Regions from separate parts of the Hydrogenophaga sp. H7 genome, predicted to be linked through region 3. Evidence: predicted binding sites of a transcription regulator. Region 3 holds the regulator's gene; each other region holds the start of a gene.
What was found. The regulator FNR, encoded in region 3, switches genes on or off when oxygen is low (the NO sensors DNR and NnrR bind a similar motif). The targets are predictions, from matches to a motif close to TTGATNNNNATCAA.
Positions count from the first base shown of each region.

Region 1: a site for FNR is predicted at 3,452-3,465, ahead of cyoA (ubiquinol oxidase subunit II). Genes of this name have one in related genera too.
Region 2: a site for FNR is predicted at 2,756-2,769, ahead of BC358_RS17275 (DUF3149 domain-containing protein). Genes of this name have one in related genera too.
Region 4: a site for FNR is predicted at 1,998-2,011, ahead of clpB (ATP-dependent chaperone ClpB). Genes of this name have one in related genera too.

Region 1 covers NZ_MCIC01000018.1:364,279-369,554, forward strand. Annotated here, with positions in the region: gene cyoC (cytochrome o ubiquinol oxidase subunit III) at 1-302, opposite strand, end outside; gene cyoB (cytochrome o ubiquinol oxidase subunit I) at 295-2,301, opposite strand; gene cyoA (ubiquinol oxidase subunit II) at 2,335-3,351, opposite strand; gene BC358_RS19485 (MFS transporter) at 3,527-4,849, shown strand; gene soxB (thiosulfohydrolase SoxB) at 4,853-5,276, opposite strand, start outside.
Region 2 covers NZ_MCIC01000017.1:324,754-330,029, reverse strand. Annotated here, with positions in the region: gene mscL (large conductance mechanosensitive channel protein MscL) at 125-538, shown strand; gene pdxA (4-hydroxythreonine-4-phosphate dehydrogenase PdxA) at 594-1,655, opposite strand; gene BC358_RS17280 (Nif3-like dinuclear metal center hexameric protein) at 1,660-2,445, opposite strand; gene BC358_RS17275 (DUF3149 domain-containing protein) at 2,544-2,693, opposite strand; gene BC358_RS17270 (trypsin-like peptidase domain-containing protein) at 2,870-4,015, shown strand; gene tatC (twin-arginine translocase subunit TatC) at 4,016-4,810, opposite strand; gene tatB (Sec-independent protein translocase protein TatB) at 4,810-5,276, opposite strand, start outside.
Region 3 covers NZ_MCIC01000014.1:114,847-120,122, forward strand. Annotated here, with positions in the region: gene ccoG (cytochrome c oxidase accessory protein CcoG) at 1-1,449, shown strand, start outside; gene BC358_RS09615 (FixH family protein) at 1,543-1,779, shown strand; gene BC358_RS09620 (hypothetical protein) at 1,828-2,121, shown strand; gene fnr (fumarate/nitrate reduction transcriptional regulator Fnr) at 2,200-2,919, opposite strand; gene hemN (oxygen-independent coproporphyrinogen III oxidase) at 3,097-4,476, shown strand; gene BC358_RS09635 (sulfite exporter TauE/SafE family protein) at 4,527-5,201, shown strand; gene BC358_RS09640 (DMT family transporter) at 5,207-5,276, opposite strand, start outside.
Region 4 covers NZ_MCIC01000015.1:298,869-304,144, reverse strand. Annotated here, with positions in the region: gene clpB (ATP-dependent chaperone ClpB) at 1-1,907, opposite strand, end outside; gene BC358_RS12765 (GNAT family N-acetyltransferase) at 2,050-2,805, opposite strand; gene moaE (molybdopterin synthase catalytic subunit MoaE) at 2,819-3,292, opposite strand; gene moaD (molybdopterin converting factor subunit 1) at 3,295-3,546, opposite strand; gene glp (gephyrin-like molybdotransferase Glp) at 3,543-4,832, opposite strand; gene mobB (molybdopterin-guanine dinucleotide biosynthesis protein B) at 4,879-5,276, opposite strand, start outside.

The DNA.
Region 1 (5,276 bases), on a different contig from region 3:
CCCAGCGTGCCCCCCTTCTTGCCCTGCTGCTTCTGCAGCATGGCAAAACCGAAGGTGATGGACGAGAGCAGCAGGAAGGCGGTGTTGATCGCCACCAGCTTGAGGTCGAACAGCTCGGCGCCACCGGGGCCGCCCGCATAGCTGCGGCCGAGCACGCCGTAGGTCGCGAACAGCGCCGCGAAGATGAGGCAGTCGCTCATCAGGTAGAGCCAGAAGCCCAGCGCGGTGCCGTTCTCGGGGTGCGGCTCGCGGTCGAGGTGGTAGGCGCGCGTGGCGCCGGGGGTGAGGGCGATGTCAGACATGGCGGGCCAGCAGTTGGGTGCGTGCGTGTTCGGTGGCGGTCACTTCGGACGCGGGGATGTGGTAGTCGCGCTGGTAGTTGAAGGTGTGCACGATGGCCGCGAGCACGATGGCCGCGAACGAGGCGATGGCCAGCGGCCACATGTGCCAGATCAGCGAGAAACCCCAGACCAGCGAGAGCGCCGACAGCACCACACCGGCACCGGTGTTCAGCGGCATGTGGATGGCCTTGAAGCCGGACAGCGGGCGCTGGTAGCCGTGCTTCTTCATGTCGGCCCAGGCGTCGATGTCGTGCACCACCGGGGTGAAGGCGAAGTTGTACTGGGGCGGGGGCGACGAGGTGGCCCACTCCAGCGTGCGGCCATTCCACGGGTCGCCGGTGTGGTCGCGCAGCTGCTCGCGCCGGAAGAAGCTGACGGCGATGCAGACCAGGAAGCTGGCGATGCCGATGGCCACCAGCACGGCGCCGAACAGGGCGATCTGGAACCAGATCTGCAGCGACGGGTCCTCGAAGTGGCTGACGCGGCGCGTCACGCCCATCAGGCCCAGCACGTACAGCGGCGTGAAGGCGAACCAGTAGCCGGCCAGCCAGAACCAGAAGGACACGCGGCCCCAGAAGTCGTCGAGCCGGAAGCCGAAGGCCTTGGGGAACCAGTACACCATGCCGGCGAACAGGCCGAACACCACGCCGCCGATGATCACGTTGTGGAAGTGCGCGATCAGGAACAGCGAGTTGTGCAGCACGAAGTCGGCCGAGGGCACGGCCAGCAGCACGCCGGTCATGCCGCCGACGACGAAGGTCACCATGAAGCCCACGGTCCACAGCATCGGCACCTCGAAGCGGATGCGGCCGCGGTACATGGTGAACAGCCAGTTGAAGATCTTCGCGCCCGTGGGGATCGAGATGATCATGGTGGTGATCCCGAAGAACGAGTTCACGCTGGCGCCCGAGCCCATGGTGAAGAAGTGGTGCAGCCACACCAGGTAGGACAGGATGGTGATGCAGACCGTGGCGTAGACCATCGACGTGTAGCCGAACAGGCGCTTGCCGCTGAAGGTGGCGACCACCTCGGAGAAGACGCCGAACACCGGCAGGATCAGGATGTAGACCTCGGGGTGGCCCCAGATCCAGATCAGGTTCACGTAGAGCATGGGGTTGCCACCCAGCTCGTTGGTGAAGAAGTTGGTGCCGACGTAGCGGTCCAGGCTCATCAGCACCAGCGCGGCGGTGAGGATGGGGAAGGACGCGACGATCAGCGCGTTGGTGCACAGCGCGGTCCAGGTGAAGACCGGCATGCGCATCAGGCCCATGCCCGGTGCGCGCATCTTCACGATGGTCACCAGCAGGTTGATGCCCGAGAGCGTGGTGCCCACCCCGGCGATCTGCAGCGACCAGATGTAGTAGTCCAGCCCCACGCCGGGGTTCTGCGCGCCGAGGTTGGACAGCGCCAGCCAGCCCGAGGTGGAGAACTCGCCCAGGAACAGCGAGACCATCACCAGCACCGCGCCGGCGGTGGTCATCCAGAAGCTGAAGTTGTTGAGGAACGGGAAGGCGACGTCGCGCGCGCCGATCTGCAGCGGCACCAGGTAGTTCATCAGCCCGGTGACCAGCGGCATGGCCACGAAGAAGATCATGATCACGCCGTGGGCGGTGAAGATCTGGTCGTAGTGGTGCGGCGGCAGGTAGCCCAGGTTGTCGCCGAAGGCCATGGCCTGGTGCAGGCGCATCATGATCGCGTCGGCGAAGCCGCGCAGCAGCATCACCAGGCCCAGGATCATGTACATGATGCCGATCTTCTTGTGGTCGATGCTGCAGAACCAGTCGCGCCACAGTGGGCCCCACAGGCGGAATTTCGTCAGCAGGACGAGCACGCCCAGGCCGCCGAGCACCACGGCCACGAAGGTCCACAGCAGGATGGGCTCGTGCGCCATCGGGATCGAGTCCCAGGTCAGGCGCCCCAGCAGCCAGTGGTTGGTAACGGAAGAAGGATCAGCGGACATGGCGGTGTCTTGGGTGAACGGGTCGGTGGGTGCTCAGGGGCGGGCGGTGAACGTGGGCAGCGTGTCGTCGGCGGAGCAGATCTCCTGCGCGGCGGCGGCTTCGAGGGCGCGGGCGCTGCGGTGGGCGCGGTTGCGCGAGGCGTCGAGCGCCATCACCTGGTGCATGCAGGTCTTGCCCTCTTCCACGCAGAGGCCCACCACGCGGTCGAACAGGCCGTCCTCGACCGACGAGAAGCGCTCCACCGGGTGGCGCTCGCTGGGCTTGGCGAGCGCCAGGTAGGCCTGGCGGGTCAGCGGCTGGCCCTCGGCCTTGGCCCTGGCCACCCACTGCTCGAAGTCCTGTTCGCTCAGGCCGTGGAAGCGGAAGTTCATGCCCGAGAAGCCGGCGCCGCTGTAGTGCGAGGACATGCCGCGGAACACGCCGGGCTGGTTGATCACCGCGTTCAGCTCGGTCTGCATGCCGGGCATGGTGTAGATCATGCCGGCCAGGTCGGGCACGTAGAACGCGTTCATGGTGGTGCTGGAGGTCAGCGTGAAGCGGATCGGGCGGTCCACCGGCGCGGCCAGCTCGTTGACGGTGGCGATGCCCTGCTCGGGCAGCACGAACAGCCACTTCCAGTCCAGCGACACCACCTGCACCTCCAGCGGCTTCACGTTCTCGGGCAGGGCCTTCTGCTCGGAGATGCGGTCCAGCGGGCGGTAGGGGTCGAGCTTGTGGGTGGTGATCCAGGTGATGGCCCCCAGCGCGATGATGATCACCAGCGGCGCGGCCCAGATCACCAGCTCCAGCTTGGTCGAGTGGTGCCAGTCGGGCGCGTAGTCGGTCTCGGCGTGCCGGCTGCCCTGGCGGTAGCGCCAGGCGAACCACAGGGTGAGCGCGATCACCGGCACGATGATCAGCAGCATCAGCACGGTGGCGATCACGACCAGGTCGCCCTGCTGGGCCGCCACGTCGCCGGCGGGGTTGAGCACGACCAGCTTGCTGCAGCCCGTCAGCAGGCTGGCGAGCAGGGGCAAGGCGGCGAGGCGGAGCGGTGTGGTAGGGCGCATGTGGAGCAGGACAAGTTCTCGACCAGCCGAACCGGGAAAACCCCAGTTGCGGAACCGGCGGGAATGTATCGGCTTTCCGCAGCGTTTTCGATTGGACGTTTTGTCCTATGTCAATGCGCCGGACTTCGAGTCACGATATAGGGGTCGCTCAAAACCGGCCCTCCGGAGTCCCCACATGCCCAGCCACACCCTTGAAAAGCCCGGCGCCGCGCCCCGCCAGCCCGCCGCCGCCCCGACCCACGAACACACCAGCCCGGGCGACATCGCCGTCGGCGTGGTGATCGGACGGACCTCGGAATACTTCGACTTTTTTGTCTTCGGCATCGCCTCGGTGCTGGTGTTCCCGGCGGTGTTCTTCCCGCACCTGAGCCGGCTGGACGGCACCCTGTTCGCCTTCGGCATCTTCGCGCTGGCCTTCGTCACCCGCCCCATCGGCACGGTGCTGTCGATGGCGGTGCAGCGCCGCTGGGGCCGCGCCACCAAGCTCACCCTCGCCCTCTTCGTGCTGGGCACCTGCACCGCCGGCATGGCCTTCCTGCCGGGCCACGCCAGCCTGGGCGCCGCCGCCATCGTGCTGCTGACCGTGCTGCGTCTGGGCCAGGGCCTGGCGCTGGGCGGCTCATGGGACGGCCTGCCCTCGCTGCTGGCGCTGAACGCACCCGCCGGCCGGCGCGGCTGGTACGCCATGCTCGGCCAGCTCGGTGCGCCGCTGGGCTTCGTGCTGGCCGCCGGCCTGTTCGCCTACCTCACCAGCAGCCTGTCGCAGGAGGACTTCCTCAGCTGGGGCTGGCGCTACCCCTTCTTCGTGGCCTTCGCCATCAACGTGGTCGCGCTGTTCGCCCGCCTGCAGCTGGTGAGCGCGCATGAGGAGGAAGGCCTGCTGAACCGGCAGGAGTTCGAGCCCGTGTCCACCCGTGAACTGCTGGGCTCGCAGGGCCACAACGTGTTCATCGGCGCCTTCGCCGCGCTGGCCAGCTACGCCCTCTTCCACATCGTCACGGTGTTCCCGCTGTCGTGGATCCACATCTACGCCGGTCAGCCGGTGACTGGTTTCCTGGTGGTGCAGATCGTGGGCGCGTTTCTGTGCGCGGGCGCCATCGTCGCCTCGGGCTGGCTGGCCGACCGCTACGGCCGCCGCACGACCCTGGGCAGCCTGGCGGTGCTGATCGGCGTGTTCAGCGGCTTCGCGCCGATGCTGCTCAACGGGGGCGAAGTGGGCCAGGACCTGTTCATCCTGATAGGCTTCGTGCTGCTGGGCCTGTCCTACGGCCAGGCCTCGGGCACGGTCACGGCCAACTTCGCGCCGCGCTTCCGCTACACCGGTGCGGCGCTCACGTCCGACCTGGCCTGGCTGTTCGGCGCCGCCTTTGCGCCGCTGGTGGCGCTGGGCCTGTCGGCCCACTTCGGGCTGGCCTTCGTCAGCCTGTACCTGCTCTCGGGCGCGGCCTGCACCCTGGGCGCGCTGCGCCTGAACCGCGCGCTGGAATCACGCGACTGAACCTCAGACCACCATGCCCGGGTTGCCCTGCATGCCCACCAGCTTGGGCGTGTTGATCTTGCGCGGTGCGATGGTCTTGTGGTTCTTGAAGTAGGCCTCCATCACGTCCCAGATCGGCTCGCCCTTGGCCCCTTCGGCCACCGGCGCCCAGCCGGCGACCTTGTAGGTCTTGCTGGCCTCGATGGGCTTGCCGTTCAGCACCATGTTGCTGATGCGTTTGCCCGCCCCGGCGTTCGGGTCGCAGGTGTAGGCCAGACCGCCCACGCGCACCATGTCGCCGCCCTGCTGGTAGTACGGGTCGGGGTTGAACAGGTTGTCGCAGACGTCTTCCAGCACCGTCTTGATGGTCTCGCCGCTCATCTCGGTCAGCGTGCTGGTCGGGTAGGTGATGGCCACCTGGTCCATCATCAGTTCGCGTGTGATGCTC
Region 2 (5,276 bases), on a different contig from region 3:
GCGAGCATCGGGCCTCACTGCCGCCGTCAGCAAAAGGTAATACAAATGTGTTCTGTGCGAGAATTATTTTTCTTGGTCCAAGGGGCCATCGTTTTGTGGAACGACCATTGAAGGAGTTCATCGAATGGCCATGTTGCAAGAGTTCAAAGAATTCGCCCTCAAAGGCAACGTCATGGATCTGGCTGTAGGCGTGATCATTGGTGGCGCCTTCGGAAAGATCGTGGACTCGATCGTGGGCGACCTGATCATGCCCATCGTCAGCAAGGTTTTCGGGGGCCTTGACTTCTCCAACTACTACATTGCCCTGGCGGGCCAGGCCGCAGGCCTTCCGCTGGCAGAGGCAAAAAAAGCGGGGGCGGTGCTCGCCTACGGCAACTTCATCACCATCGCGCTGAACTTCGTGATTCTGGCGTTCATCATTTTCATGATGGTCAAGCAGATGAACCGCATGCGCAAAGAGGCGCCTCCGGCGGCACCGGCCCCGACGCCGGAAGAAGTGGTTCTGCTGAGGGAAATCAGGGACAGCCTGCGCAAGTGAGCCAGCAGCCCAACCCGGGGCGGCCGACGACCCGAACCCAAGACATCCGCAGCCGTTAGGACGGGCTCAAACGGCTCATCTCGATGGCCGCATCCACCGCCTCCAGCAGGCTTGCGGCACTCGCCCGTCCGGTACCGGCCAAATCGAAGGCGGTGCCATGGTCGGGGCTGGTACGAACCATGGGCAAGCCCAGGGTGGTGTTGACACCATGCTCCAGGCCCAGAAGCTTGACCGGAATCAGCCCTTGGTCGTGGTACATCGCCACCACCACATCGAACTCACCTTGGCGAGCCCTCATGAACACGGTGTCGGGCGCGTGCGGGCCGCTGACCTTCAATCCATCGGCACGGGCACGATCCACAGCCGGCTGCAGGATCTCGATTTCTTCCCGACCGAACAGGCCGCCCTCGCCGGCATGAGGATTCAATCCCGCAACGGCGATGCGAACATCTGGCATACCGCAGCGGCGATAGTGCGCTGCCGTGATGCGGATGGTGTCCATCACGCGTTCGGTGGTGACAGCCTCAAGCGCCTGCCGCAACGACATATGGATGCTCACCAGCACGGTGGCCAGCCCAGGCGCACTGAGCATCATGCGCACCGGCATCTCGCTCACAGGCACACCCGCGTGTTCGGCCGCCAGGGCTTGAAGGAACTCTGTGTGCCCCGGGTGCGGCAACCCTGCGACGGCCAGAGACTCCTTGTGCACAGGTGCGGTGACCAATGCCCTCGCCTGACCCGTCAACACCCACCGTGCGGCAGCAGCAATGCTGTCAGCTGCGGCACGGCCGGCTTCGGCGCTGATTCGACCCCATTGCACCAAGGCGCCCGGCGCACAGGTCTGTATCAGTGCAAGCCCCTGGCGAGAAGCATGAGCCCATTCCCCGGGGCCACCGAGCACCACCACGTCCAGCGGCGCCCCCCCACACTGCGGCCGGACCACATCCGCTGCGCGCCGCAGGGTGGCCTCGTCACCGGCCACCACCACCTGCCCCCGGAGATCGGGGCGTTCCAGAAGGGCACGAACCACGATCTCGGGCCCGATCCCAGCGGGGTCTCCCATGGTGATCACAAGCGGGCGGTGACGCCCGGGACTCTCGAAAACAGGAGTGGTCACAGTGTTACGCGGGGTTGGGAATGTCGATGAACTGATGCTCAATGCCGAGCAGCTCCGCCACGTGACCAGCCACCGCTGGCGCGCCGTAGCGCTCCGACGCGTGGTGACCACAGGCGATATAGGCCACACCAGCCTCCCGCGCGTAGTGCGTCTGGGGCTCGGATATCTCCCCCGTGATAAACACGTCGGCGCCAGCAGCGATGGCCGCCTCGAAATAGCCTTGGGCACCGCCCGTGCAGATCGCCACGCGCTCCACACGGCGCCCCGGATCGCCGACCAGCAGCGCGGCGCGTCCCAAGGCACTCTCGATGTCCTTGAGCAGTTCGGCAGCCGGCGCTGGCGCGCGCAACCCCAGGAAACCCAGCGACTGGTCGCCAAAGCGCCCTTCCCCTGCATCCAGCACGCGCACACCGATTCGGCGTGCCAGCTGCGCGTTGTTGCCCAGCTCGGCATGTGCATCCAGCGGCAGGTGATACGCCAGCAGGTTGATGTCGTGCGACAGCAGGCGCGCCAGACGCTGCTTCATCCAGCCCGTCACCCGCCCGTCCTGACCACGCCAGAACAGTCCATGGTGCACGAACAGGGCATCTGCACTGGCGTCGATGGCTGCATCGATGAACGCCAGGCTGGCGGTCACCCCGCTGACCAGCTTGCGCACCCGCACCCGGCCCTCCACCTGAAGACCGTTGGGTCCGTAGTCCTTGAAAAGCGCAGGTTGCAGGAGGCGGTCGCAGGCTGCGAGCAGTTCGTCGCGCGAGACGCCTTGACCGGGAGATGTATCGGGTGGCATGGAGGCAGTGATATCAGAACCGGCCGCCAGGGACATCCTGGCGACCGTGTCCTATTCTGTCATCGCCCACCCGGGGACGCTGCCGCGACAGGCGCTGCTCAGCCGCGCTTGCGCTCGGCCCGCTCGGACTCCACCATCTTGCGGTTGAAGAACCGGTAGAACCAGATCGCCATGCCGATCATGAAAGCGATGCCTGCGATACTGAAAAGACCATAGTCGGTGGAAAAAAGATCTGCAATGGCTTTCATCGTGTGCTCCAGTCCTCTGTGACAACAGACGGCCATTGCATCCCCAAGCCACGCCATACGCATTGATCTGCATCAATCGGCTTGAACCGGCGAGCCACGTGGTCATATACGTGACAATGTCAGCAGGGATGCCGCGAAACGCTCCCGAGCGCCCGTTCCTTTTGCACCCGTTCACCATGAAACGCATCTGGCTCCTCTTTGCCCAAACCGTCACTGTTGCGGTGGCTGTCCTTTTTGTCGTGGGCACGCTCAAACCCCACTGGCTGGACCGACGCAATGTGCTGCCTGCGGTGGTGCCGGTGATTGAATCGCCCGGAACTCTCTCTGGCGAACCGTCGCCCAACAGCTTCAGGGAAGCGGCCAAGCGGGCCTCCCCTGCGGTCGTGAGCATCAACACCAGCAAGGCCCCCGATCAGGCGCAGATGGCCGACCCCTGGTTCCGATTCTTCTTTGGAGAGCAGGGACAGGGACAACCTCAGGCCGGACTGGGCTCCGGAGTGATCGTGAGCGAAGCGGGTTACATCCTCACCAACAACCACGTGATCGAAGAAGCAGACCAGATTGAGGTGGTGCTCAACGATGGCCGGCGAAGCACCGCCCAGGTCATCGGCACCGACCCGGAAACCGATCTGGCCATCCTGAAGATCAATCTCGGTGGCCTGCCCGTGATCACCCTGGGCAATTCCGAGGCGCTGTTCATCGGCGACCAGGTGCTGGCCATCGGCAACCCCTTCGGGGTCGGTCAGACCGTGACGAGCGGCATCGTCAGTGCCCTGGGACGCACCCAGCTGGGCATCAACACGTTCGAGAACTTCATCCAGACCGATGCAGCCATCAACCCGGGCAATTCGGGCGGTGCGCTGGTGGATATCCACGGACACCTGATGGGCATCAATACCGCGATCTATTCGCGTTCGGGCGGGTCGATGGGCATCGGTTTTGCCATCCCCACCTCCACCGCGCGCAGCGTGATGGACGCCATCGTGCGCGATGGCAAGGTCACCCGGGGCTGGATCGGTGTGGAGCCGCAGGATTTGACCCCTGAGTTGGCCGAGAGCTTCTCGATCCCCTCGGGCACGGGTGTCATCATCACTGGCGTGCTGCAGAACGGGCCGGCCGCCCAGGCTGGCATCCGTCCTGGCGATGTGGTGACCCAGGTGGGAGACAAACCGGTCAGCAACGTGTCCCAGTTGCTGTCTGCCGTGGCGGCTCTCGCGCCGGGCGAACCCTCCAGCCTGGAGATCGTGAGGAAGGACGGAAAACAGCGCATCCAGATCACGCCGGGCAAGCGCAACCTGCCCAGGCCCCAGCCCAACCGCTGATCAGGACGCCGCGCTGTCCTTCACGGATTCCTCGGGGGCCTTGGTATTGCGCACAAACCACTGCGAGCCCCAGATGCCCAGCTCGTACAGCAGGCACATGGGCACCGCCAGTGCGAGCTGTGAAATCACGTCCGGCGGGGTCACGACGGCGGCGATCACGAACGCCACCACGATGAAGTAACCCCGGAACTCCTTCAGCTGCTTGACGCTGACCATGTTCATCTTCACCAGCAGCACCACCACGATCGGCACCTGGAACGCCAGGCCAAAAGCAAGATAGAGCGACAGGATGGCTTCCACATACGAGGCAATGTCGGGGGTCGCTGCCACGCTTTGGGGGGTGAACTGCTGGATGAAGCCAAACATCTTGTCCAGCACGAAGAACTGGACAAAAGCGATGCCCACGTACGCAAGCAAGCTGCCCAGGATGATCAGCGGAACCGCAAAACGCTTTTCATGGCTGTAAAGCCCCGGCGCCACAAACGCCCAGATCTGGTACATCCACCAGGGCAGCGAGAGCAGCAATGCTCCCATGGCCAACACCTTGAGCGGCACAAAGAACGGCGAAAACACCCCCACGGCGATCAGCTTGGCATCGGGAGGCATGTGCGCCCGGATGGGCACCGCAATCAGATCAATCAGTCCGCTGGGCCCGGGCCAGATGGCCAGCAGCGCCATGCAGACCCCCAGACCAGCAATGCCATAGAGCAGCCGGTCGCGCAGCTCCATGAGGTGCTGGACAAACGGCTGCTCTGAACCGGCGAGCTCGTCGGTGGATTTGTCAGGATCGGACATCAGCGAGAAGCGGAAGAGGGGCGCGGGCGGAATCGGGCCACGCGGGCCGCACCGGACTGGGCACGCGTGCGCACGCCCGTGCGGGCCTTGTACCACTGGGGCATCGCTTTCTGCTTGATGCGCCAGTTCTTCCGGGGGTGTTTGTAAGACGGGAAACCATCGGTCCCGAGCCGAGAAAGCGCCTCCGAGGTGTCGGAGGAAAACGCCGATCCATCCAGACCCGAGGTGGCTTCGGACCACGACTTCTCGAAATCGCTGGCACCGGAGGCGACCGACGACTCCACGTCGCGCGCCGCCGTCTCCACCGACTCTTTCATTTTCTTGAGCTCTTCAAGCTCCATGGAGCGGCTGACCTCAGCCTTCACGTCGGCCACGTAGCGCTGGGCCTTGCCCAACAGGGTCCCGACCGTCCGAGCCACGCGCGGAAGCTTCTCGGGGCCGATGACAACGAGCGCCACAGCGCCAA
Region 3 (5,276 bases):
ACAAGTACCGTTAAGCCTCCCGTGATTCCCATCGTTCCCGAGACGCCGAAAGGTGTCCTGGAGGACGATGAGGTGATGGTTTCCCTCTACGCCTCGCGAAAGAAGATCCATCCCCGTTCGGTGTCAGGGTTGTTCTCAAAGTGGCGCTGGGCGCTGGTCTGGTTCACCCAGATCATCTTTTACGGATTGCCCTGGCTGGAGTGGAACGCCCGCCAAGCGGTGCTCTTCGATCTCGAAGCGCGCCGCTTCTATATTTTTGGTCTGGTCCTTTACCCGCAGGACTTCATCTACCTGACAGGACTGCTGGTCATCTCCGCGCTGGCGCTGTTCCTGTTCACTGCGGTCGCCGGTCGCCTCTGGTGCGGCTATGCCTGCCCCCAGACCGTCTACACCGAGATCTTTCTGTGGATCGAGAAGAAGGTGGAGGGGGACCGGTCGGCGCGGATCCGGCTGGACGAATCGAGCCTGGACGCCCGCAAGTTCGGCAAGCGTTCGCTCAAACACGCCCTGTGGGTCCTGTTCGCCCTCTGGACCGGCTTCACGTTCGTTGGCTACTTCACACCCATCCGGGAACTGGCGAGTCTGAGCCTGGCCGCTTCACTGGGGCCCTGGCAGACCTTCTGGATCTTCTTCTACGGCTTCGCGACCTACGGCAACGCGGGCTTCATGCGCGAGCAGGTCTGCAAGTACATGTGTCCCTACGCCCGCTTCCAGAGCGCCATGTTCGACAAGGACACGATGATCGTGACCTACGACAAGGCGCGTGGGGAGCCGCGCGGAGCACGTTCGAAGAAAGCCGACCCCAAGGCCCTGGGCCTTGGGGCTTGCGTCGACTGCACGCTTTGCGTGCAGGTCTGTCCAACGGGCATCGATATCCGCAATGGACTGCAGTACGAATGCATTGGCTGTGGTGCCTGCATTGATGTCTGTGATGAGGTGATGGACAAGGTGGGCTATCCGCGGGGACTGGTCAAGTACTCGACGCAGAACGGCATGGCCAAGGGCTGGACCCGTGAGCAGATGGTCCGTCACGCTTTCCGTCCCAGGGTGCTCGTCTACTCCAGCGTTCTGGCGGTCATCACCCTGGCTGTGTTTGTCAGCCTCTTCCTGCGCACGCCGCTGAAAGTTGATGTGATTCGCGACCGTGGCGCGCTGGCGCGCATGGTGGAGCAGGGGCGCATCGAAAACGTGTTCCGCCTGCAGATCATGAATGCGACCGAGTCGCCGCAGCGCTACCAGATCAGCGTCGACGGTCTTGAGGGCGTGATGATCGCGTCGGAAACCGAGGTGGAAGTGCTTTCCACGGAAGTGCGTTCCGCCGCCGTGCGGGTGCAGCTCCCGCCCAACGCCGCGCCCGCCGGGTCGCACCCGATACGGTTCACCGTCCGGTCCACCGCCGCTGATGCGTCCGAGGTGGTGGAGAAGGCGGTCTTCATCGTTCCGCGCTAAACTGAAATTACACGCCTTATGGAACAAGTCATGTCAGCAATACCTCGTCCAGTCGACCGCGCGCCAAGCACGCCCTGGTGGAAAGTCCCGCACATGTGGATGGTGGTGGGAGGTCCTTTGCTGGTGATCGTTGCCGGCTTGGTCACCGTGGTCATCGCGGTGAAGAATCCGGACCCTGTGCTCAACAAGTCCGACTACGAAAGGGATCTTGCGGCGGCTCAGCGGCTGGAAGGGCAGGCCAAGGTCGATGCGATGGCCAAGTTGCAGCCGGCCCATCAGGCCCGCAATCACGCCGCCTCTCCCGTCGTCCCGGCGGCACCCTCCAAGTAGGACGCCACACCGCCGGATGTGACAACACAGGAGTGAAGGAGACGCATCATGAATGCTCAGCGGTGGATGTGGATAGCCTGGCCTGCCTTTCTGGTGGCTGCTGTGCTTGAGATGGTTGTTTTCGCCATGGTCGACCCTGGTGATCTCCATTGGTTCGGCAGCCCCCTGGAGTTGTCTCGCCAAGCCATCTACACCCTGGCGTTCTTTGTGTTCTGGGGTGTCACCATGGCATCGAGCGCGCTGACCACCCTGCTGTCCATGTCTCCGTTCGAAGTCAACCGCTGCCCGGTTCCCGAAGCGGAGCGCCCCCGGGACTGCGCCCGCAACGGCGGGTGCGGCTGACCCTCGGCTTGCACACAAAGAGAAACCCCGCTCAGGCCTCAGACCCGAGCGGGGTTTCTTTCGTTCAAACGCCCAGACTCAGCGGCAGCTCTGAGGGTTCACGATCTGCTTGAGCGCATCGGTGTTCTTGATGTGCACGTACCGTTGTTTGACTTCGATGGTGCCTTCCTCAACGAACTTCGAGAAAGTCCGGCTCACGGTCTCGAGCTTCATGCCCAGGTAACTTCCAATTTCCTCCCGGGTCATCCGCAGGATGAGCTCTGACTGCGAGAAACCTCGTGCATGCAGACGCTGGACGAGATTGAGAAGGAACGCTGCGAGACGTTCCTCGGCACGCATGCTGCCCAGCAGCAGCATCACGCTGTGATCGCGGACGATTTCCCGGCTCATGATCTTGTGGACATGGTGTTGCAGCGTGGTGAATTCCCGCGAGAGTTCCTCGACCTGGTCAAACGGCATCACACAGACCTCGGCGTCCTCAAGCGCAATCGCGTCGCAGGAATGGCGGTCGCTGACGATGCCGTCCATGCCGATGATTTCTCCGGTCATCTGGAAGCCGGTGACCTGGTCTCGCCCATCGGCCGTGGTCACGCAGGTTTTGAAGAAGCCCGAGCGCACTGCGTAGAGCGAAGTGAACTTGTCGCCGGTGTTGAACAGCGCGGTTCCCCGCTTGATCCTCCTGCGCGTGGAGATCACGGTGTCCAGCTTGCCCATTTCCTCGGGATTGAGGCCCATTGGCAAACACAACTCCCGAAGGTTGCAGCTGGAACAGGCGACTTTGATGCTGTGAATGTCCATAAATCTTCCAGATTTCGCCCGAAGCTTAACGCATGGCCACAAGTGCCAGCAAGGCGGGCGCTCTCATCCTCGTTGCGAGCACGGGGGAAAACCCGGGGCTTGGATGGCCCTTGATCTTGATCAAGGGTGCGATTTCCGCCTTGGTGCACATTCGCGCTGAGAACTGGAGAATTGTTTGTGAGTCACGCCATTTCAGACGAATTGCTCAAGCGATTCGACATCCCGGGGCCCCGCTACACCTCGTACCCCACCGCGGACCGCTTTGTAGAAGCGTTCACGGAGAGCGACTACATCCAGGCGCTGGAACAGCGTCGGGCAGGCTCGCTCGCGTTGCCGCTGTCGTTGTACGTACATATTCCTTTCTGCGAGTCTGTCTGCTACTACTGCGCCTGCAACAAGGTCATCACCAAACACCACGAAAGGGCTGCGGAATACCTGCGGTATCTGTCGCGTGAGGTGGAGCTGCAGGTACAGCATTTCGGCAAAGGGCATGCCGTGTCCCAGCTGCATCTGGGAGGAGGGACGCCGACCTTCCTGTCCGACGCCGAGCTGGAAGATCTGCTGACGATGATCCGGCGCAACTTCACGCTCGTGCCCGGAGGCGAGTACTCCATTGAGGTCGACCCCCGCACCGTGACGGACCAGCGTTTGCAGACCCTGGCCAGGCTGGGGTTCAACCGCCTGAGTTTCGGTGTCCAGGATTTCGATCCCGCTGTTCAGAAAGCGGTGCACCGGGTGCAGCCGGCCGAACAGGTGTTCGCACTGGTCGAGACAGCCCGCAAGATCGGGTTTGAGTCGGTCAACGTGGACCTCATTTATGGGCTGCCGCTGCAGACCCCTGAGTCGTTTGCCCGTACGCTTGCCCAAGTCAACCAGTTGCGCCCCGACCGCATCGCGCTGTATGCCTACGCGCATCTTCCGGCGCGTTTCAAGCCGCAACGGCGAATCGTCGCTGCCGAACTGCCCAGCGCGGGAGACAAGCTGTCGATGCTGTCGGCTTCGCTGGATGCCATGAGTGATGCGGGGTATGTCTATGTCGGCATGGATCACTTTGCGCTGCCCACGGATGCGCTGGCGGTGGCCAAGCGTCAAGGGCGCCTGCACCGGAATTTCCAGGGCTACAGCACGCAGCCGGATTGCGACCTGATCGCTTTGGGTGTCTCGGCCATCGGCCGCATCGGCGCGACCTACAGCCAAAACGCCAAGACGATCGAGGAGTACTACGACGCGCTGGACCAGGGGCGGCTGCCGATCGTGCGTGGACTGGCACTGACCAGGGACGACCTGCTGCGCCGCTCCGTGATCATGTCGCTGATGTGTCAGGGGCAGCTTCAGTTCGAATCGATCAACCTGGGGCACCTGATCGACTGCAAGAGCTACTTTGCGCGCGAGTTGGAGGTACTGGCTGGCTATGCCGAGCACGGACTGGTTCGCATCGACGACTCAGGTGTGGAGGTGACGCCGTCGGGCTGGTATCTGGTTCGCGCCATTGCCATGGTTTTCGACAAGAACCTGCAGGTCGACCAGGACCGGGCGCGTTTCTCCAAGATCATCTGACTCGCGTGGTTTCGAACCGGCGCGAGGGCTGCGACTGCTAGAGTTCTGCCATGCAAACATCCATGGCACTCACCGCACTGTTCATGGGGATCGCTGGAGGTCCCCATTGTGTTGCCATGTGTGGTGCCGCGTGTGCAGGCATCAGCCGTGGCGGGACTGGGCGCCAGAGCACATCGGCTCTGCTGACCTTCCAGGCCGGACGACTTCTCGGTTATTCCCTCTTTGGTGCTGTTGCTGCAGGGTCGGTGCAGGGTTTGGCATGGCTCGGAACCAACACTTCGGTGATCCGGCCGGTCTGGACCATGTTTCACGTGGCGGCGATGCTGCTCGGGTTGGTGCTGATCTGGCAGGCTCGCCAGCCAGCCTGGCTCGACGGGTTGGCCCAAGGCGTCTGGCGCAGGACGCGTCCTGTGCTCGGGCGGCTGGGAGCCAAGGCTCCCGCGGTGCTCGGCGTCGCGTGGGCCCTGATGCCATGCGGGCTGCTGTATTCCGCGCTGATGGTGGCGTCTTTGTCGGCCAACGCGATGGAGGGCGCGATGATCATGGCGCTGTTCTCTACTGGGACGTCACTGTCATTGACCATCGGTCCCTGGCTTTTGCTGCGTTTGCGAGGCGACGGCTCGGGTGGCTGGGGCATCCGGCTGGCAGGTATTGCACTGGCCGCCACCTCCGGTTGGGCGCTCTGGATGGGAATCACCGATCCCACCGGTCTGTGGTGCGCGTGAGCCTCTCAGCTTGAACGTCCTGGCAGGGTTGCCAGAACCAGGCCCAGCAAGGCGATACCAAAAGCAAGCATCTGG
Region 4 (5,276 bases), on a different contig from region 3:
CGCACCAGGTGCTCCTCGCTGTCGAACAGGAAACCCGCCAGCGCCTTGCACAGCTCGGTCTTGCCCACGCCGGTGGGGCCCAGGAACAGGAACGAGCCGGTGGGCCGGTTCGGGTCGGACAGGCCCGAGCGCGAGCGCCGGATGGCATTGGCCACCGCGCTGATCGCTTCGTCCTGGCCCACCACCCGCTCGTGCAGCTTGGTCTCCATCTGCAGCAGCTTGTCGCGCTCGCCCTGCATCATCTTGGACACCGGGATGCCTGTGGCGCGGCTGACCACCTCGGCGATCTCCTCGGCACCCACCTGGGTGCGCAGCAGCTTGCGGGCGGATGCGCCGTCGCCACCCTGCCCGGCTTCCTTGGCCTGCGCTTCCTTGAGCTGCTTCTCCAGCTCGGGCAGCTTGCCGTACTGCAGCTCGGCGACCTTGTTGAAGTCGCCCTTGCGCTTGAGTTCCTCAATCTGCAGCTTGACGCGCTCGATTTCCTCGCGCACATGCGCGCTGCCCTGCGCCTGGGCCTTTTCGGCCTTCCAGATCTCTTCCAGGTCGGCGGCTTCCTTCTGCAGTTCGACGATTTCCTCGTCGATCAGCGCCAGGCGCTTCTGCGAAGCCTCGTCGGTCTCTTTCTTCATCGCCTCGCGCTCGATCTTGAGCTGGATCAGCCGGCGGTCCAGCTTGTCCATCACCTCGGGCTTGGAGTCGATCTCGATCTTGATCTTGGCCGCCGCCTCGTCGATCAGGTCGATGGCCTTGTCCGGCAGGAAGCGATCGGTGATGTAGCGGTGGCTCAGCTCGGCGGCGGCCACGATGGCCGGGTCGGTGATGTCCACGCCGTGGTGCACCTCGTACTTTTCCTGCAGGCCGCGCAGGATGGCAATCGTCTGCTCCACGGTCGGCTCATCGACCAGCACCTTCTGGAAGCGGCGCTCCAGCGCGGCGTCCTTCTCGATGTACTTGCGGTACTCGTCCAGCGTGGTGGCGCCGATGCAGTGCAGCTCGCCGCGCGCCAGCGCGGGCTTGAGCATGTTGCCGGCGTCGATGGCGCCCTCGGCCTTGCCGGCGCCCACCATGGTGTGGATCTCGTCGATGAAAAGGATGATGCGGCCCTCGTCCTGCGCCACTTCCTTGAGCACCGACTTCAGGCGTTCCTCGAACTCGCCGCGGTACTTGGCACCGGCCAGCAGGCCCGCCATGTCCAGCACCAGCACGCGCTTCTCGCGCAGGGTCTCGGGCACCTCGCCGTTGACGATGCGCTGCGCCAGGCCTTCGACGATGGCCGTCTTGCCCACGCCGGGTTCACCGATCAGCACCGGGTTGTTCTTGCTGCGGCGCTGCAGCACCTGGATGGCGCGGCGGATTTCGTCATCACGGCCGATCACCGGGTCCAGCTTGCCCGCGCGGGCGCGCTCGGTCAGGTCCAGGGTGTACTTCTTGAGCGCCTCGCGCTGGCTCTCGCCTTCGGGCGAATCCATCTTCTGGCCGCCACGCACTGCTTCGATGGCCGCTTCCAGGCTCTTGCGCGAGAGGCCGTTCTCGTTGGCGATGCGGCCGATCTCACCCTTCTGGTCGGCCACGGCGAGAAGGAACAGCTCGCTGGCGATGAAGGCGTCACCACGCTTGATGGCTTCCTTTTCGGTCGCCTGGAGCAACTTGATCAGGTCCGGTCCAGGTTGCACCTGTTCCTGGCCCTGCACCTCGGGCAGGCGGTTGACCGCCTCCTCGGTGGCCTTGGTCAGACCCGGCACATTGACGCCCGCGCGCTGCAGCAGCGACTTCGGGCCATCGGCCTGGCGCAGCATGGCCATCAGCAGGTGGGCCGGTTCGATGTAGGCGTGGTCCTTGCCCAGGGCCAGGCTCTGGGCTTCGCCCAGGGCTTCCTGGAACTTGGTGGTGAGTTTGTCGAGACGCATGTTGTGACGCTCCGAAATGCTTGAACTGACGGGCATGTGGCGCTGACCGCCCTCATTTCAAGACCTTGCGCCGGTCGGGGTCAAGCGGCCTTGACCCGCATCAAAGCCGCTGCGCCCCGTGCAGCGGGGGCGCGAGGGGGGCTTACCCTGCTCTCCAGTAGGCGTAAGACCAGGCGGTGGCCATGCCGGCGCGGCGGTAGAGCGCCAAGGCGGGCTCGTTGGAAGCGTCCACCTGCAGAAAGGCCCGGGTGATGCCCCGCCGCTGTGCCTCCAGCGCCATCGCGTGGATCATCCGCCCCGCCAGCCCCCGGCCCCTCTGGCGGGCGGCCGTGCGCAGGCCGTGCATGCTCAGCCAGCCCTGGGCATAACAGGCGGCGCCGCAGGCCAGGGTTTCGCCGCCCTGTCGCAGGCTGGCGAACAGCGTGCCCTCGGCGCGGGACAGCGCCTTCGAGCGGCTCGCGCCGTCCACCGGGTCCATGCCCTTGCCCAGAAACATGGCCATCCAGGCCGCATCAGGTCGCGGGTCCAGCGACACCCCGTCGGCGTTCGGCGCCAGCGCCAGCAGGCCGCCCAGCGCACCGGTCTGGGTCAGGGTGGGTTGCTCGCGCCGGAAGCCCTGGGCCCTGAGCTCGGGCCACCAGGGCTCAAACGCAAGCACATCGGGCAGGCGCAACACCGGTCGCAGACCGGCCTTCCGGTAACGCTGGGCGATGGTGCCGATGAGCGCCGGGTCGTGGGGCCCATGGTGCAGAGGCACCGCACTGTGGGCGCGGCCGACCGTGCCGGGGTCCATGGGCAGCAGCCAGCCGTCGATGGCGTCGATCTGCTCGGGCGCCACCGCCGTGAGCGTGGCGCGTTCGATGGATTCGATGTCGGCGGCGGTCGGCGAAGTGGCCATCAACACCACGGCGTCAGGCGTTGTTCGAGGCGATGCCCCACTTGGCCAGCGCCGCATCGTCGCTGACCCGCGCATCCACCCAGCGCGCCCCTTCGGGCGTCTGTTCCTTCTTCCAGAACGGCGCCTGGGTCTTGAGGTAGTCCATCAGGAACTCACAGGCCTGGAAGCTCTCGCCACGGTGGGCCGATGTCACGGCCACCAGCACGATCTGGTCCAGCGGCTGCAGCAGGCCGACGCGGTGGATGACCCGGGCGCCCAGGATGTCGAAGCGCTTGAAGGCCTCGTCGATCATCTGCTCGATGGACTTCTCCGTCATGCCCGGGTAATGCTCCAGCTCCATCGTCGACACCGACTGGCCGTCGTTGCGATCCCGGACGGTGCCCACGAAGGTACAGACCGCCCCTACGCCCTTCTCACCGGCGCGCAGGCGGGCAACCTCCACAGAAAGGTCGAAGTCCTCGGTCTGGATGCTGACGCGGGTGTTCATGCTCACCCTCCGGTGACGGGTGGGAAGAAGGCCACCTCGGATCCGTCGGTCAAGGCGATCGACTCGTCGGCCATGGTCTGGTTGACCGACACGCGCACCGCGCGGCCGCGCGCCAGCGCCTCGGCGTGGGCGCCACCACGTGCGATCAGTTCGTCGCGCAGCGCGGACAGCGTGGTCGCAGCGGTCTCGACAGATTCGCTGCCGGAGCCAATGGCCTCGCGGATGGAGGCGAAATAACGCAGCTGGATCTTCATGCGAGCAGGTCCGAAAGAGAGATGTAGTTCACGAGGTCGCCGCGCGCGATGGTGCTGCCGGCCGGGTTGTCCACCAGGCCGTCGCCCCACACTGTGGAGGTCAGCACGCCCGAGCTCTGGTTGGGGAACAGGTCCAGGCCGCCGTGGGCATTGCGGCGCACGCGCAGGAACTCGCGGCGCTTGTCGGCGCGCGGCAGGTCGAAATCGGCGCGCAGCTGCATGGTCTTGAAGGGAGGCTGGTATTCGGATTCTGCGGCCCCCTGCAACTTGAGCAGGAAGGGCCGCACCAGCAGCAGGAAGGTGACGTAACTCGACACCGGGTTGCCGGGCAGGCCGATGAAGTGGCAGTGCCCTTGAGCGTCTGCACCGGCCCCCGCATCGCGCCGCACCGTGCCATAGGCAAAGGGTTTGCCCGGCTTCATGGCGATCTGCCACAGGTCCAGGCTGCCCAGTTGTTGCACGGCGGGCTTGATGTGGTCTTCTTCGCCCACCGACACCCCGCCGCTGGTGAGAATGAGGTCGTGGTGATCGGCAGCGGTCTTGAGGGCGGCCAGCGTGGCCTCGCGCCTGTCGGGCACGATGCCCAGGTCGCTGACCTCGCACCCCAGGCGCTCCAGCAGCACGCGCAGGAAAAAGCGGTTGCTGTTGTAGATGGCGCCCGGTTTCATCTGTTCGGGCGGCACCTCGCCGGGCATGACCAGTTCATCACCGGTCGAAAACAGCGCCACCCGCGGCTTGGCGGTCACCCGCAGCTGCGCCGCACCGATGCCAGCGGCCAGGCCCAGGCTTGCTGCCGACAGGCGCGTGCCGCGCGGCAGCACCACGGCACCTCGTGTCACGTCTTCGCCGGCGCGGCGGATCCACTGGCCGGGCCTGGGGGTGGCGTCGATGTGCACGGCATGGAAATCGCCGCCGACCTCGCGCGTGTCTTCCTGCATCACGATGGCGTCCGCGCCAGGGGGTACCGGCGCGCCCGTGAAGATCCGGGCACAGGTGCGGGGCTCCAGCGGCTGCGCCGCGTGGCCGGCGGGGATTCTCTGGCTGACCGGCAGCACAACACCTTTTTCGGTGATGTCGGCCACGCACACGGCGTACCCGTCCATGGACGAGTTGTCCTGCGGCGGCACGTGCAGCGCCGACACCAGGTCCTCGGCCAGCACACGCCGGTCGGCCAGCACGGTGGCCAGGGTTTCGGTGGCTGCGAGCGGTGTCGCGCGAGAAAGCAGGTCGGCCAGCGCGGCGTCCAGCGCCATCAGGGGTTTGCGGGCAGGTTGGGAAGCGTTCATGGTCTTGGAGGCACCGCCCCGGCCGATAGGGTCAACGCAGTGGCGATCAAACGTAGGCTTCGGGGTCGTAGTCGAAACGGTCCCCATTGTCGACCAGCCAGGCCGCCACCGCATCGGGGTCGTCCAGATCCAGCCGCGGACGCAGGGTGTCCTCGGGCAAAGCATCGGCCAATGGCAGGGCGATGGCCGCCACGAAGGGGTCGTCCGGGTACCGGACCGGTTGGGCGGTGGCTTCGCGCCAGACCTCGATCTTGAGCAGGTTGCTGTCGCGCCAGCCCTCGACCAGCACCCAGTCCACCCCGGGGTGCAGCGCCGGGATCAGGTCGTGCACCGAGCGCTCCTGGGGCCGTTCGAAGCTGCGCTGCAGCACCAGCCGCTCGGGCGATGCAGCCAGCACCTCGTAGGCGCCTGCCTCGCGGTGGCGCCAGGTGTCCTTGCCGGGCT